Regions from separate parts of the Cohaesibacter sp. CAU 1516 genome, predicted to be linked through region 2. Evidence: riboswitches for the same ligand, from Rfam matches in the RefSeq annotation. Region 2 holds a riboswitch; the other holds the start of a gene.

Region 1 (6,861 bases), on a different contig from region 2:
TGTACGGCAATTTGCCAATACCGATCGAGACTGGTTTGATGATGCCGTGCCGCCGCGTCTGCTTGCATGGCTTCAGGGCCATGAACAATCAGCGCTGTTTTCGTCGATTTTCAGGAAATGGCCAGTCTGGCAGGACGGGGATCCGGTGACCCTGTTTCCGGGGCCTGATTGACGCACAATGCGGTGTTAATTGGACATCCAGCGCAGGAGGTTGTTGCCAACCTTCTGTTTGTGCATCAGATCAGCGACCGTTCGGCCCATGGTTCCAAGCATGGAAGAGGCGTGCCACAGGGTATAGATCGCTAAGGGTTTGGTCCCGAATTTCGCCTTGTAGGGTTCATCGCCAACCGTCAGATCGAAGGTCTTGATACCGTCCTTGATGCAATCGCGAATGATGTCCTCGGTCATCAACAGGCCGGGTGAGTATTTGCCCATGCGCTCATAATCCACGCCCATGATCAAATAGAGATAGCGGTCGCCGTCATGCAATCCAAACTGGACAGCAACGATATCGCCGTCATAGGTGAAACTATAGGTGCGCGAGAAGCCTGACTCGGCCGAATGGCAGGCAAGATCGACATAGAAGCGGAAACTGCTGCCATCCTGAAGCATGTCCTTGCCGGGGCGATCCGCGAAGCGCTCCTTGTGATAGAGCTTGAGATGGTTGAAGGCCTCGGTGATATCGGCGGGATCGGTCAGGCGATTCATCTGCCAATCCCCATTGCGCATCATGGCGCGGCGTTTTTTGTCGCGGCTCTTGCGCTCAGCCTTGGAGATGACGTCCGTCCGCCAGCTGTCATAATCGCTGCCCAGTTCCGCGACATGGGCGCTGAATTTGGCTCGCTCCATACAGGCGTTGGGCAACAGGCGCAGGAAGTTCGGATCGTTCGACGGCATATGCTTGATACGCAGCATGTCATAGCGGCCCAGCACCCGATCAAGCTCGACACTCAGGGTGGAGGGGTTCGGAACCCATTGCCAGAAATTGGTATGCAAAGTGGGAAGGGCGTAATCAACCAATCCAAGATTGGCAAATTCAAGAATGTTGGTGCCCATTTTCTTGCGGGCGACAAGAGGCAATATGCCGACAAGCTGACCGCTCTTCTTACAGCGGAATTGCAGGGTTTTGTTGCGCAGGCCGATTTGTTTGCGCACATGCTGTTGCATGGCGGTTTGCCAGACAGGATGCTGAAAGGCGGTGCAATCAGATTGGGTATACAGATCTGAATATTCCTCGGATTGGAAATCAAAATCCTCGGAAACGTTCAATTCCATCATCTTTCGCTCTCATCATCTTTTGCATATCGAGCAACTGCAACCTACACAGTCAGATCGCTATATTTGGCTCCCGAAACAGTGACGCACGGGCGCTCCGATACTCACACAATAATCATAAGCAAGTGTAAACTCATATCTTCTGCGCGTTTGAGCGGCATAGAGCCTTTTGGGCAAGGTGGAGCAAACGCCCATTGGTTATGCAACCAAAAGCTTTAAATTTGATTTACTGAGCCTGTGCGACAAATGTCCCTGCGGCGGGATGACCGGTTCCGTTCCCTCAATAGAGGTTCAACTCGTGCAGAAAGTCTTTCATGGCTTCGATTTGCGCTTCCGGCCCCTCGACCAGAATATCGACGCCGGTTTCGGTATAGTGACGGTCTTGTACGTCGAGCCTGAGGAGACCGATCTGGCGTTCCAGATCGGCGGTCTGATCGAAGCGGCCCTTAACCGTATATTGCATCAGGCGCTGCCAAACGACAAGCTGTGCGGCATCGATCGCCCGGCTGGCTGCGCCGGAATAGGCTCTGGCCAATCCGCCCGCACCCAGCTTGGTACCTCCGAAATACCGCACCACGATCACCCCACAATCGATCAACTCGCGGCCAATCAGCACCTTGAGCATCGGCATGCCAGAAGTGCCAGCCGGTTCGCCATCATCCTTGGCGCCTTCCTCGATATGGTCGTCGTCATGAATGCGGCGAAAGGCGGTGACATGATGGCTGGCTTTGCGATGCTCAATGCGCAAGGCCTCCAGCCGGACCTCGAACTGATCAATCGGCACCAGAAAGGCCAGAAAACGTGATTTCTTCTCTTCCAGCTCGGCGTAAAATTCGGCTTCTATGGTCTTCAGTTCGGCCATCAGACGGCCTTGAAATGCTTGGATAGCTTCAAGCCCTGCGCCTGATAGTTGGAGCCGATGCCAGAGCCATAGAGCGCCGTTGGGCGGGCGCGCATTTTCTCATAGGCAAGGCGACCAATGATCTGGCCATGCTCGACAATGAAGGGCACTTCGTGGCTGCGCACTTCCAGCACGGCACGGCTGCCGGTGCCACCGACTTCGGAATGACCAAAGCCGGGATCAAAGAAGCCCGCATAATGGACGCGGAATTCGCCGACCAGCGGATCGAAAGGCACCATTTCGGCGGCATAGAGCGGCGGCACATGGACCGCCTCGTTCGAAACCAGAATGTAAAATTCATCCGGATCGAGGATCAACTCGCCCCGGCCACGGCCTGGGATCGGCTCCCAAAAATCGAGCATATCGAGGGCGTCGCGCTGGTCGACATCAATGACCGCCGCATGGCGTTTGGCGCGATAGCCGACAATGCCGTCGCCGGCCAGATCAATCGAGACCGCAATGCCATCGGCGATGAAGGGATCTTGACTGGCGACCAGTGTCTCAGCGGCATGGAGCGCGCGATGCTCTTCGTCGCTCAGCACCACCCGGCCCTGCCGGAAGCGGATTTGTGTCAGGCGCGAGCCTGCACGGGCAAAAATGGGAAAGGTGCGTGGGCTGACTTCCAGATAGAGCGGGCCTTGATAGCCTTTGGGGATCTTGTCGAACTGCTGCGCCCTGTCAGCAATGATGCGGGTGAAAATGTCGAGCCTGCCGGTCGAGCTTTTCGGATTGGCAGCGGCGGCAATGAAGTCGGGCAGTTTCAGACTTTCCATCAGCGGCACGATATAGACGCAACCGGTTTCCAAGACCGCCCCTTCGCTTAGATCAATCTGGTGGAGCTGCAGGTGATCAAGGCGCTCTTTGACGGACCGGTTGGGGCCGGGCAGGAACGAGGCCCGCACACGATAGGCGGTGGAACCGAGGCGCAGATCAAGGCTGGCTGGCTGGATCTGGTCAGCGTCTCGTGGCCTATCAAAACCAATCGCTTCGGCCTGGACCAGAGCGGCAATATCCGCATCATTCAAAATACCGGTGCCGGGAAAGGAAAGAGCGCTCATGGATCGGGCCTTGCAGGATGGAGTGGATTTGATTGTGTGTAGCAAGGGGAGAGAGGAGGAGCAATCGCGAACTTCGCCACTAAGTGGCAGATCGTCTGTTTGGGACGCCCTGAAGATGCTCTTCTCACACATATCTCTTGCCGCAATTCTGACAACCGCTATTGTGCTTACGGAGTTTCGCGGGCGGGTGCGAGTCGCACGCAATGAGTCAAATTTTTTCACGCATTTTGTCATTGCATTTGATCGAGCAGAGGAGAGATCAATGTCCATTTTGAAACGGGGCCTGAAAGGTGCACCGGTCAAGCGGTTGCAGGAAAAACTCGGCATTGATGCCGACGGGGATTTTGGTCCGGGCACTGAGAAAGCGGTCCGGGCGTTTCAACAGGCCAACGGCTTGGCGGTTGACGGCATTGCCGGGCCGGACACATTCACCGCCATGGGGCTGCATGAGCTGGTCTTGCTGCGGGTTGGCTCACGCGGGGCAGCGGTCAAGGCGTTGCAGGAAGATCTTGGCATCGGGGCTGACGGCATTTTTGGTGCTGGCACCCGCAAGGCGGTGATGGCATTCCAAGAAGAAAACGGCCTTGATGTTGACGGCATGGCTGGCCCTGCAACGCTCTCCAAAATGAAGAGCTTTGCCTCAGTGGTCACCGATGCGGTGGTTGAAAAAGCTGCTGTGAAAGCCGATGAAGAGCATTTTGAAAGCGAAGACCTGCCGGAACTAAAGGGTGCGGACGTGGTCAAGGGCTCGGTCGAGGCCGCCCCAGACAATTCCATCTGGGGCAAGGTTAAAGGCTGGTTCGGGTGAGATAGACGCCATTTGAAACCATTTCTGAAGAGAGACAACCACGGTTGCCTCCCTTCTTTTGTTCAAACCGCCAATTTGTTGACAGCCCTGCCCTTTCGCCTTATAAGCAATGCACTTCGTGGTCATTTGAGCCGGTCGGCTTGCCGCCACGTTAAATAAGGATGCTAAAAGGCCGGGGGACGAAGAGATGAACCCGGTCGTGCTTTAACAAGCGTTGCCGGGTTTTGTGTATCTGCTCCCGGCTTTGAAGAGACAGGATTGTGTTATGTCAGAGACCAAAAAGCCTTCCACCCTACGTCCGGCCACCGAGATGGTCCATGGCGGCGTGATGCGGTCCCAGTGGGGCGAGACATCCGAGGCTCTGTTCATGACGCAGGGCTATGTCTATGACAGCGCCGAAAGCCAGGAAGCCCGCTTCAAGGGCGAAGAGCCGGGCTATGTCTATTCGCGCTATGCCAACCCGACCATTTCGATGTTTGAAGAGCGGATGGCTCTGCTGGAAGGGGCTGAAGCGGCGCGCGGCACCGCCTCTGGCATGGCGGCTGTGACGGCGGCGATGCTGTCCTGCGTCAAGGCGGGCGACCATGTGGTTGCGGCCAGCGCCCTGTTTGGCTCTTGCCTTTATATTGTCAGCGAGCTGCTGCCGCGCTTTGGTGTGGAATGCACTTTGGTCGATGGCACCAATCTTGACGCATGGAAAGCGGCGATGCAGCCCAACACCCGCGCCTGCTTCCTTGAAAGCCCGACCAACCCGGTGCTCTCGGTGATTGATATTGCAGCCGTTGCCGCCATTGCCCATGAAGCCGGTGCACGGCTGGTGGTCGACAATGTGTTCGCCACGGCCCTCTGGCAAAGCCCGCTGGCGCTCGGCGCCGATGTGGTGATCTATTCGGCCACCAAGCATATTGATGGTCAGGGGCGTTGTCTGGGCGGTGTGGTGCTTTCCAGCGAGCAATTCATTGAAGAAGAACTCAAAGACATTCACCGGCATACCGGCCCATCCCTGTCGCCTTTCAATGCGTGGGTGATGCTCAAGGGTCTGGAAACCTTCCCGCTGCGCGTCAAGGAACAGACCCGCAGCGCCGGATTGCTGGCCGATCGGCTGGCCGGTCACAAGGCGATCGAGCGGATCTATTATCCGGGCCGCGACGACCATCCGCAGGCGGAGCTCTGCAAGCGGCAGATGCGCGGTGGATCGACCATGGTGGCGATTGATGTGGCTGGCGGCAAGGGCAAGGCCTTTGCGCTGGAAAATGCCCTCAAAGTGATCAAGATTTCCAACAATCTGGGCGATGCCAAGAGCCTGATCACCCATCCGGCCACCACCACCCACCAGCGTCTGGATGATGATCAGCTGGCCGCCGCTGGCATTGGCCAAGGCACGTTGCGCCTGTCGGTCGGTCTGGAGGATGTCGAAGATCTGTGGGACGATTTCGAGCAGGCTCTGGCGCGTCTTTGAGGGCATTTGTGGGACAAAATACCCACTTGCTTTTGCGGTTATCTTCGCCAGATTGGAGCTTTGATCAGATTAGCAGGTGGTTCATGTTTCCCGACCCGAAAATCCCGTTTGAACTCGACATCACCATTCAGCCCTCTGATATCGATGAGCTGGGCCATGTCAACAATACGGTCTATTTGCGTTGGGTGCAGGATGCGGCGGTGACCCACTGGGGTCATGTGGCGCGTCCGCATGAATTTAACAGCCTGTTCTGGGTCGTGATGAAGCACGAGATCGAATATAAAAGACAGACCTTCCTTGAAGATGATGTCTATGCCCGCACATGGATTGGCGGGCGGCAAAATCGGCATTTCGAGCGCTTCACCCATATTCTGCGCCGCAATGATGGCAAGCTGCTGGCCAAGGCACGCACCATGTGGGTGCCGATCAGCGCCGAAACGCGCAAGGCGGTGCCGCTGACCGACGAGCAGAAGGCCCGCTATTCGGTCGCACCGGATCAGCTTCACACGCTGGAAACCTATTGATGCAAAAAGCCTCCAAACAAAAAGCCCGGTGGGATGTCCCTCCGGGCTTTTCTTTTGTCTGATGATGTCAGCGCCGCTTATTTGCTGGGAGGCACCAAAGCGCAAAAGGCTCCGCTGGCGGCTTCGTTCGAACCCAAGGCGATGGCTGCGGGCGCGCTGTAAGGATTGAGCGGCTTGCTGTTGGACAGATCGACCGCCAAAATGGCCGCCAGTCCGGCAAAGGTGGCAAAAGCTGCCATGGCACGGCTTGTCACAAAATTGGCCATCATCAGCTCTCCAATCCAAACGGTTTGCGCAGGCGGATGCCGACCCAAGAGCCAGCAAAGGCGGTGGCGAACCAAACCCAGCCATGCAAGCTGCCGGTGGAAATGCCCGAGAAAAAGGCTCCCACGTTACAGCCCAGCGCAAGGCGCGAGGAGTAGCCCAGCAGGAAGCCCGCTACAATGGTGGCGATCCATGCCTTGAGTGGCAGTTTGGGGATTTGCGCCCCAAGACCTGAACGCCAGACGGCAATGATGAAGGCTCCAAGAATAATGCCCAGATTGGTCAGCGAGGTATAGTCGGTCAGCAGGCTGCTGATCAGCCGTTCGTGATGCACCTCGTTGGCCCAGAAAGGCGAGGCAGACAGGTCCGCGCCCAAGGCGGTGGAGACTTTTGCCCCCCAAAGGCCAAGGCCATAAACCACGCCCCATGGCTGCCCGGCAACGACAAAGTTGGCCAGAGCCAAAGCGGCCAGCAACAGAGCGGCAATGATCAGACGACGCGGGATCTTGCGGGCTTCCCTAGGGGCCAAGGCCCAGACCAGAAGGCCGATCAGGGCAAGGCCCGCAAGGGTG
Region 2 (6,861 bases):
TGATTGCTTTCACTGAAGGCACGCTGGAAATGGACAATGACGGCACCCGCGAACTCGAAGTCATGCAGCAGATTTTCGATGCCTGCGGTTATGGCAAGGACCGCATCCTGATTGACCCATCTGTCGTCCGCGGCCTCGAATACTATACCGGCCCGGTCTATGAGGCCGAGTTGCTGTTTGATGTGACCAACGAAAAGGGCGAAGTGGTTCAGTTTGGCTCTGTCGGCGGTGGCGGTCGCTATGACGGCCTCGTTAAGCGCTTTGTTGGCCGTGATGTGCCTGCCACCGGCTTCTCCATCGGCGTTTCCCGCCTGATGACCGCGCTGAAAAATCTCGGCAAACTCGGCAATGACCCAATGGTCGCCCCGGTTCTGGTCACCGTCATGGATGGCGACGTGGAAAGCCTCGGCCATTACATGAAAATGGTGCAGGACCTGCGTGCCGCAGGCATCCGGGCAGAGCTTTATCAGGGCAACTGGAAGAAATTCGGCAATCAGCTGAAATATGCCGACAAGCGCGATTGTCCGCTGGCCATCATTCAGGGCTCGGACGAGAAAGAAAAAGGCATCGTTCAGATCAAGGATCTTGAAGAGGGCAAGCGCCTGTCCGCCGAGATCGAGGACAATGCCACCTGGCGCGAAAGCCGCCCGGCACAGGTCGAAGTGGCCACTGCCGATCTGGTGGATACCGTCAAGAAGATGCTGGCCGACCAAGCCGCCGACCGCTCTGCAGCCAACGCTGCCGGGTGAATTCGGCTCAGCGGCTACAGGGGCCGCCAAGATCCCCGGGCAACCGGGTAAGGAGATGACATGACCTATATGACCGATGCCATGCGGGCCGAGCTGACCGAGCAATTTGCAGCCGTAGGTGCCACCGCAATCGATCTGCCGGTGCTGTTTCATGCCGATGTCTTTGTCGATCTGATCGGGGAAGACATCCGTCGCAGGCTCTATGTGGCCCCCGGTGCCAATGGCGAAGCCATGGCGCTGCGGCCCGAATTCACCATTCCTGCCTGCCTGCACCATCTCTCCTCGGCCCCGATTGATCAAGTTGCCAATTATGCCTGTGTTGGTCCGGTCTTCCGCCAGCGTGGCGACGATCTGCCCGGCGAAAGCTGGCAGGCGGGCCTTGAACAGTTCGACCCTGAAGGTGGTGTTAGCTTTGACGCCAACAGCCTCACCGGGGCCTTGAAGCTTGTCGAAAGCTTGTCGAACCGCACCCCGATTGTCACCATTGGCGACAATGCGCTCTTCTCGGCCTTGTTGACGGCGCTGGAAACGCCAACCGTTTGGCAGCGCCGCCTTGAAGGGGCGTTCGGCGACCGGACATTGCTCGACAAGATGCTCAAGCGCCTGGCTCAGGGTGGGGCGGATGATCAGGACGCCTCTGCCGGTCTTGCCCGTATTCTCGAAGGCAAGGATCCTGCCGCCGTGCGCGACGCAGTCGAGGAAATGCTCGATATTGCAGGCCTTGCGGCGGTTGGCGGACGGTCTGTCGGCGACATTGCCGAGCGTTACATGGAAAAGGCCGAGCTGGCAGCCAATGCAGGCTGGGACGCTGGGAAAATCGACACCATCTCTCGCTATCTCGCCATTTCCGGTTCGCTTGATGACAGCCTGTCTCAGTTGCAAGCCTTTGATGCGGCTGAAGGCAATCCGTTGGGAGGCGCCTTGAGCCAGTTTGCCGAGCGCGTTGATGCGATCAAGGCGTCTGTTGCTTCCGATGCACCCATCTGCTTCAAGGCCGATTTCGGCCGCCGCCTCGATTACTATTCCGGCTTCAATTACGAGCTGAATTTTGAAGGCGAAGCCAGCCCGGTTGCCGGTGGCGGGCGCTATGATCGCCTGCTGGGCCTGTTGGCCCCGCGCGTTGATGCAAATCTTTCGCTCGAGGCCCTGCCTGCCATCGGGTTTGTGATCTGGCTGGATCGTTTGAACAAAGCTGAGGGCTAGGGAAGATTATCATGAGCAAGTCACCTCTCATCATCGCCGTGCCCTCCAAAGGCCGCCTGCAAGAAAACGCCAACGCCTTCTTCGCCCGTGCTGGGCTGAAAGTCGCCCGTCCCGGCGGAGCACGCAATTATCGCGGTCACCTCAAAGGCATCGACAATGTCGAAATCGCCTTCCTGTCAGCCTCTGAAATTGCCAAGGAACTGAAGGCCGGCTCCGTCCATCTTGGGGTGACGGGCGAGGATCTGATCCGCGAGCATCTGACCACGCCGGAGCGCTATGTCGATCTGTTGATCAAGCTCGGTTTTGGCCACGCCAATGTGGTGATCGCCCTGCCCAAGGCATGGATCGACGTCCGCACCATGGAAGATCTCGGCGACGTTGCCATCGACATGCCGGCCCGCTACGGCCACCGGCTGCGGGTCGCGACCAAATATATCAACCTGACCCGCAGCTTCTTTGCCAGCCACGGCATCGTCGATTACAAGATCGTCGAAAGCCTTGGCGCGACCGAAGGGGCTCCGGCAGCAGGCTCCGCAGATGTGATTGTCGACATCACCTCGACCGGCTCGACCCTTGAAGCCAACAATCTCAAGATCTTGGACGATGGTGTCATCTTGCGCTCCGAGGCCAATCTGGTCGCCTCCCTCACGGCGGACTGGTCCGAAGAGGCCCGCCTTGCCTTGAGCGAAATTCTCGATCGCATTCAGGCCGAGGAAGCTGCCCGCACCCGGCGCGAAATCACCGCCGCCCATTTTGATGCCGCCTCTGTCAGTCAGCAGATTTGTGATGAATTTGCCGACGCCAATGTCTATGCGCCGCTCGGCCATGGGGAAGGGTTCGTCACATTGCATGCGCCCGAAGGCTTCGTCTATCCGATCGCCGCACGCCTCAGGGCTTTGGGGGCGACGGAAGTGTCGGTCAAAAGCCTCGATTATATTTTCGAAGCCTCCAATCCGCTGTTTGATCACCTGATCGCGCGCCTCGACGACTAGGCTTTTTGCCGAAGCCTTGATTTCGACTCAAAGCTCTGGCTTCAAGGGAAGCGAAATCGGCTCGTCAGAATCATGCAAGCACGCCTGTGCCTTGGTTTTGACGCGTCCAAGCGGATCCATCGGGCACAAACAGCGGACCTATCCATGCAGCAGCCTTTCTTGCTTTCTCGTCGTCGGGCCTTGCAACTGGCTGCCGGTTCTCTTGCTGCGCCTGCCTTGATCAAGGCCGACATCGTCAATGCCGCTGATCTGGATCGGGCGATTGGGCGTCTGATCATGATCGGCTTTTCCGGCAAGAGCGCCAAGGGTCGTTTTGCCCGCTCCATTGCCAATCATGTGGCAAAGGGCAGGGCCTCTTCAGTCGTCTATCTCTCGGGCAATATTGGCTCGGGTCGTGATGTGCAGGGGCTGAACAACCTGTTTCACAATGCCAAGGTCACCCATATTGCCGTTGATCATGAAGGTGGGGCTGTTCAGCGCCTGCGCGAGAAGCAGGGCTTCACGCGTCTACCGTCTGCCTTGCGTGTCGCCCAGACAAGAGATGTGGCGGGTGCAGAAAAACTTTATGGAGTGGCGGCCCGCGAACTGGCCAAAATGGGCTTCACGCTCAATCTGGGCCCCGTTGCAGATCTTCATCGTGCCTACAATCCTGTCATAGGCCGCAACCTGCGCGCCTATAGCGCTGATGCTGATACGGTTGTCGCCTATGCGGCTGCCTTCATCCGCGCCCATCGCCGCTATGGCATCAACACGTCCCTGAAGCACTTTCCCGGCCACGGCCTGTCCAACAAGGACAGCCATAACGGCTTTGTCGACATTCGCGACAGTTGGGATCCGGAGGAGCTGAAACCTTTCTCCTTGCTGGTCCGACAGGGGCTGGCCGACATCATCATGACCGGTCATCTCTATGTACGGATTTCCCAGCAGGACAATGGTGAATTGACCACATTCTCACGGACCCTGATCCGGGATGTGCTGCAGCGGGGCCTGCAATTCAAGGGTTTGACCATGACTGACGACCTCGATATGGGAGCCGTGCGCAAGGTCGCCAAACCCCGTGAAGCGGTGCTCAGAGCAGTGGAAGCGGGTTATGACTTGCTGCTTTTATCCAACAGTCTCAAGCCCGACCCGGATCACCCGGCCGAAGCGGTCGATTGGATCCGCTCGGCCATCCGCGAGGGGCGCATTCAGGAAGGTCGGATTTTCCAATCGGCAGACAAAATCCAGCGCTCCCGCTCAACCTGATGAAGACAGACCGAGCTGAGGGTGCGTTGAGACCCGTGCACACAGTTGGATCAACGGGGCTGACGGGCAATACCGCGCGCAAGCGGAGCATAATGAAAAACCAAAGCCGCAAACAGGGTTTCGTCAATCGCACAACCCAGACCGGCATCAATCAACCGGACGCATTGGCTGACGCGCTCCCGCAGCGCTTCGAGGGACAGATTGTTCTGTGCGCCCAGATCATAGGCAGATCGCCAGGACAACACCCGCGCCTTGAACCCAGCCTCGAGAATGGTGCGTACCGCCCGTTCATAGGCGGTCGCATCGACAGGTGCTTTCAGGGGAGATGAAATCCGTTTTCCATGTCCTTGTGCCAGAATGGAATCGGACTCTGCAGAATGGTGACGATCGAAATCGGCTGCTTCAAACATTTTTGTTCCTTCCTTGCATGTCAAAGCGCCTGGTGCACCTGACACGGTTTGGAAGACTGGCGACGATATGGGAATATCCGCGTGTTTGCGCCATCTTCGCGGTCTGCAAAGATGCCGCCACATCCCGTAATAGGTGCCACCTTGCCGCGGTTGGCAGGTTGGCGAGGGCGCCAGCCCTTCTCATGATGATGGCCAAACCATACGGCGACATTGCGGCCAGATCAAGGTGGTTTAATGAAGAAGCGGTTGTTCAGGCTGTTGGCGTGGCGCAAGGGCAACAGTTAACAAAAAGAGGCCGTCGTTGCCGACGACCTCTCGTGACGGTTAGATGTGGGGACCGTCTTGGGAGAAACCGCGCTCCTATACGGCATCGATTTGGGGGACAAATGCCGGTCGGGCAGTCTTGGTTTCTCCGTGTTTCAGTATATTTTACAGGAGATCACTTTTCCATAGTAAAAGTGGTTCTACGGGGAAATTCTTGAAAAAGGCCAGATTTTTTCCTTATCAAGTTAGGAGAAAAGTGTATTTAATAGTCAATAAAAAGAATATCTATAAAAATACAGGAAAATAATTTTATGATATTTATAAATTGACAGTATTGTGATTTGATAAAAACATATTTTAATTTTGTTCAGTGATGTATGGCTGTAATTATGACTTTAGTTATTGTTAAATGATTTTTTTTAAACTGAAAAATTAATTGATAGGCTGAAATTGGGCTGTGCATTGGAATGCTGAGAGTTAAGGTGGGGTTTAGTCCTGAATTTACTATTGTTTTTATTTACACGAACAATTGGGCGCGCGGAAAAATAACCTCATATATGAGAAGGCGAAGATTTGAGTATGACGTAAGTGGATTGGAATTTAAATACCAATTTCTTCACTCAAATCTCAGGACCCATGGTCGCATGCAGGTTTCCTGCCGAAATATTGAGACCATCCTGCATTTGGAATGGTCTGTCTTGTAAGCCCAATTTGTTGACCAGACCCGATCGCCTTGCCCAGTTGTCAAAAGGTGTTTTTAACAGTTCTGAACCCGCCGCTTCGGAAATAAGTCGATATCGCCTTGTACGCACGAAGAAAAATAGGTCTCGCGTTGAGGTCAACGAATCATTCCGGCCCGAAAACACATATTGCACAGGTTCGATCAAGAGCCTATTGATGCTGCGGAATAGAAGCGCCAACTGACCATCAATATGAAACGGTTTATGTCTGGAGATGGGTCGAGTTGCACTGGCATGGTGCCCAAACCGGCTGAAGAATGAAAAGGACTCGCCTTGCTCTGTGCTCTGGACTATGCGATGACCGATGGCATCAACAAGGCCGTTCTGCAGCTCGTGCGGCATCAGGTTCTCGGAGCGGTTGCCTGTCTGCCTGTGTCGGACCTTTGGCCCCAGAGTGCTCGGCTCTTGCGCGAGGAGGTGGTCGAAAATCCGGCTCTGTCAGCTGTCATCGGAATGCATCTGAGCCTGACAGGCGCATTCTCTCCGTTGAGCAGTGGCTTTGCTCCAGCCAACCGCCTTTCTGAGGGATCACTGCCGCGTCGGCAGGATCTGATTGCTGCCGCGCGGTTTGGCGGGTTGGATGCGCGCATTTTGGAAGGGGAGTTCCGTACCCAGATCAAGCGATTCATTGCGCATATGGGCAGATCGCCGGCTTTCATTCTGTTGGAAGAGGCCATCATAATGTTTGCACCGGCAGTGTTGGGAGCGACTGCCAGTCTGGGGCATTTCAATCTCGGATCCATTGCCATGGTTGTGCCCACCCTGTCACGGCCCGGTGGTTTGCGTGAAAGAATGGCACGCCGTTTCGTTTGGCATAGCGATCTGCATCAGGCCCAGAGCTGGAACCGCCGGATGCTGGTGGAAGTCAAACAGTTCAAACGACTGCCTCAGAAATCCAGCTGGCGACAAGACACCCAGATATGGTACGCAGTGCGCCCCTCTCTTGACGAGGAACGTGACCGGGCTCGGCTCGAGCGTTTTGACAATGACCCGGGAAGGCGTTTTGATCAAATGGATTGGTTCAACACCTAGAATACTGGCTTGCGGGAAAGAAAGTGATATGCAGCAGGAAGACGACAACGATCTCGGCAAGGCCCCCCACACGGCTACCAGCGAAGAGTTGGTCGGGCGTCCTCTGGTGAGAAAGCAACGTACCGGCAAACCGCTCCACGCATCCATCACCGAGCAGCAGGTCTCGGATCTGGTCGACACATTTTACGGCAAGGTCCGCCAGCATCCCCGGCTGGCCATGTTGTTT

Evidence for each region. Region 2 has a riboswitch for S-adenosylmethionine ahead of FDK21_RS12790 (hypothetical protein). Riboswitches for the same ligand answer to the same signal wherever they lie in the genome.
Region 1: linked by a shared signal. The riboswitch ahead of FDK21_RS09955 (O-succinylhomoserine sulfhydrylase) and the one ahead of FDK21_RS12790 (hypothetical protein) in region 2 are both predicted to bind S-adenosylmethionine.

Annotation. Positions count from the first base shown of each region.
Region 1 is NZ_VANT01000003.1:52,386-59,246, forward strand. It holds gene FDK21_RS09930 (glutathione S-transferase) at 1-172, shown strand, start outside; gene FDK21_RS09935 (GNAT family N-acetyltransferase) at 187-1,278, opposite strand; gene FDK21_RS09940 (YigZ family protein) at 1,556-2,137, opposite strand; gene FDK21_RS09945 (2'-deoxycytidine 5'-triphosphate deaminase) at 2,137-3,234, opposite strand; gene FDK21_RS09950 (peptidoglycan-binding protein) at 3,497-4,042, shown strand; SAM riboswitch at 4,151-4,230, shown strand; gene FDK21_RS09955 (O-succinylhomoserine sulfhydrylase) at 4,308-5,501, shown strand; gene FDK21_RS09960 (thioesterase family protein) at 5,585-6,025, shown strand; gene FDK21_RS09965 (hypothetical protein) at 6,103-6,291, opposite strand; gene FDK21_RS09970 (YeeE/YedE family protein) at 6,294-6,861, opposite strand, start outside.
Region 2 is NZ_VANT01000004.1:259,424-266,284, reverse strand. It holds gene hisS (histidine--tRNA ligase) at 1-749, shown strand, start outside; gene FDK21_RS12805 (ATP phosphoribosyltransferase regulatory subunit) at 810-1,952, shown strand; gene hisG (ATP phosphoribosyltransferase) at 1,964-2,944, shown strand; gene FDK21_RS12795 (glycoside hydrolase family 3 N-terminal domain-containing protein) at 3,089-4,189, shown strand; gene FDK21_RS12790 (hypothetical protein) at 4,240-4,599, opposite strand; SAM-I-IV-variant riboswitch at 4,682-4,793, opposite strand; gene FDK21_RS12785 (ChbG/HpnK family deacetylase) at 5,877-6,635, shown strand; gene FDK21_RS12780 (group III truncated hemoglobin) at 6,664-6,861, shown strand, end outside.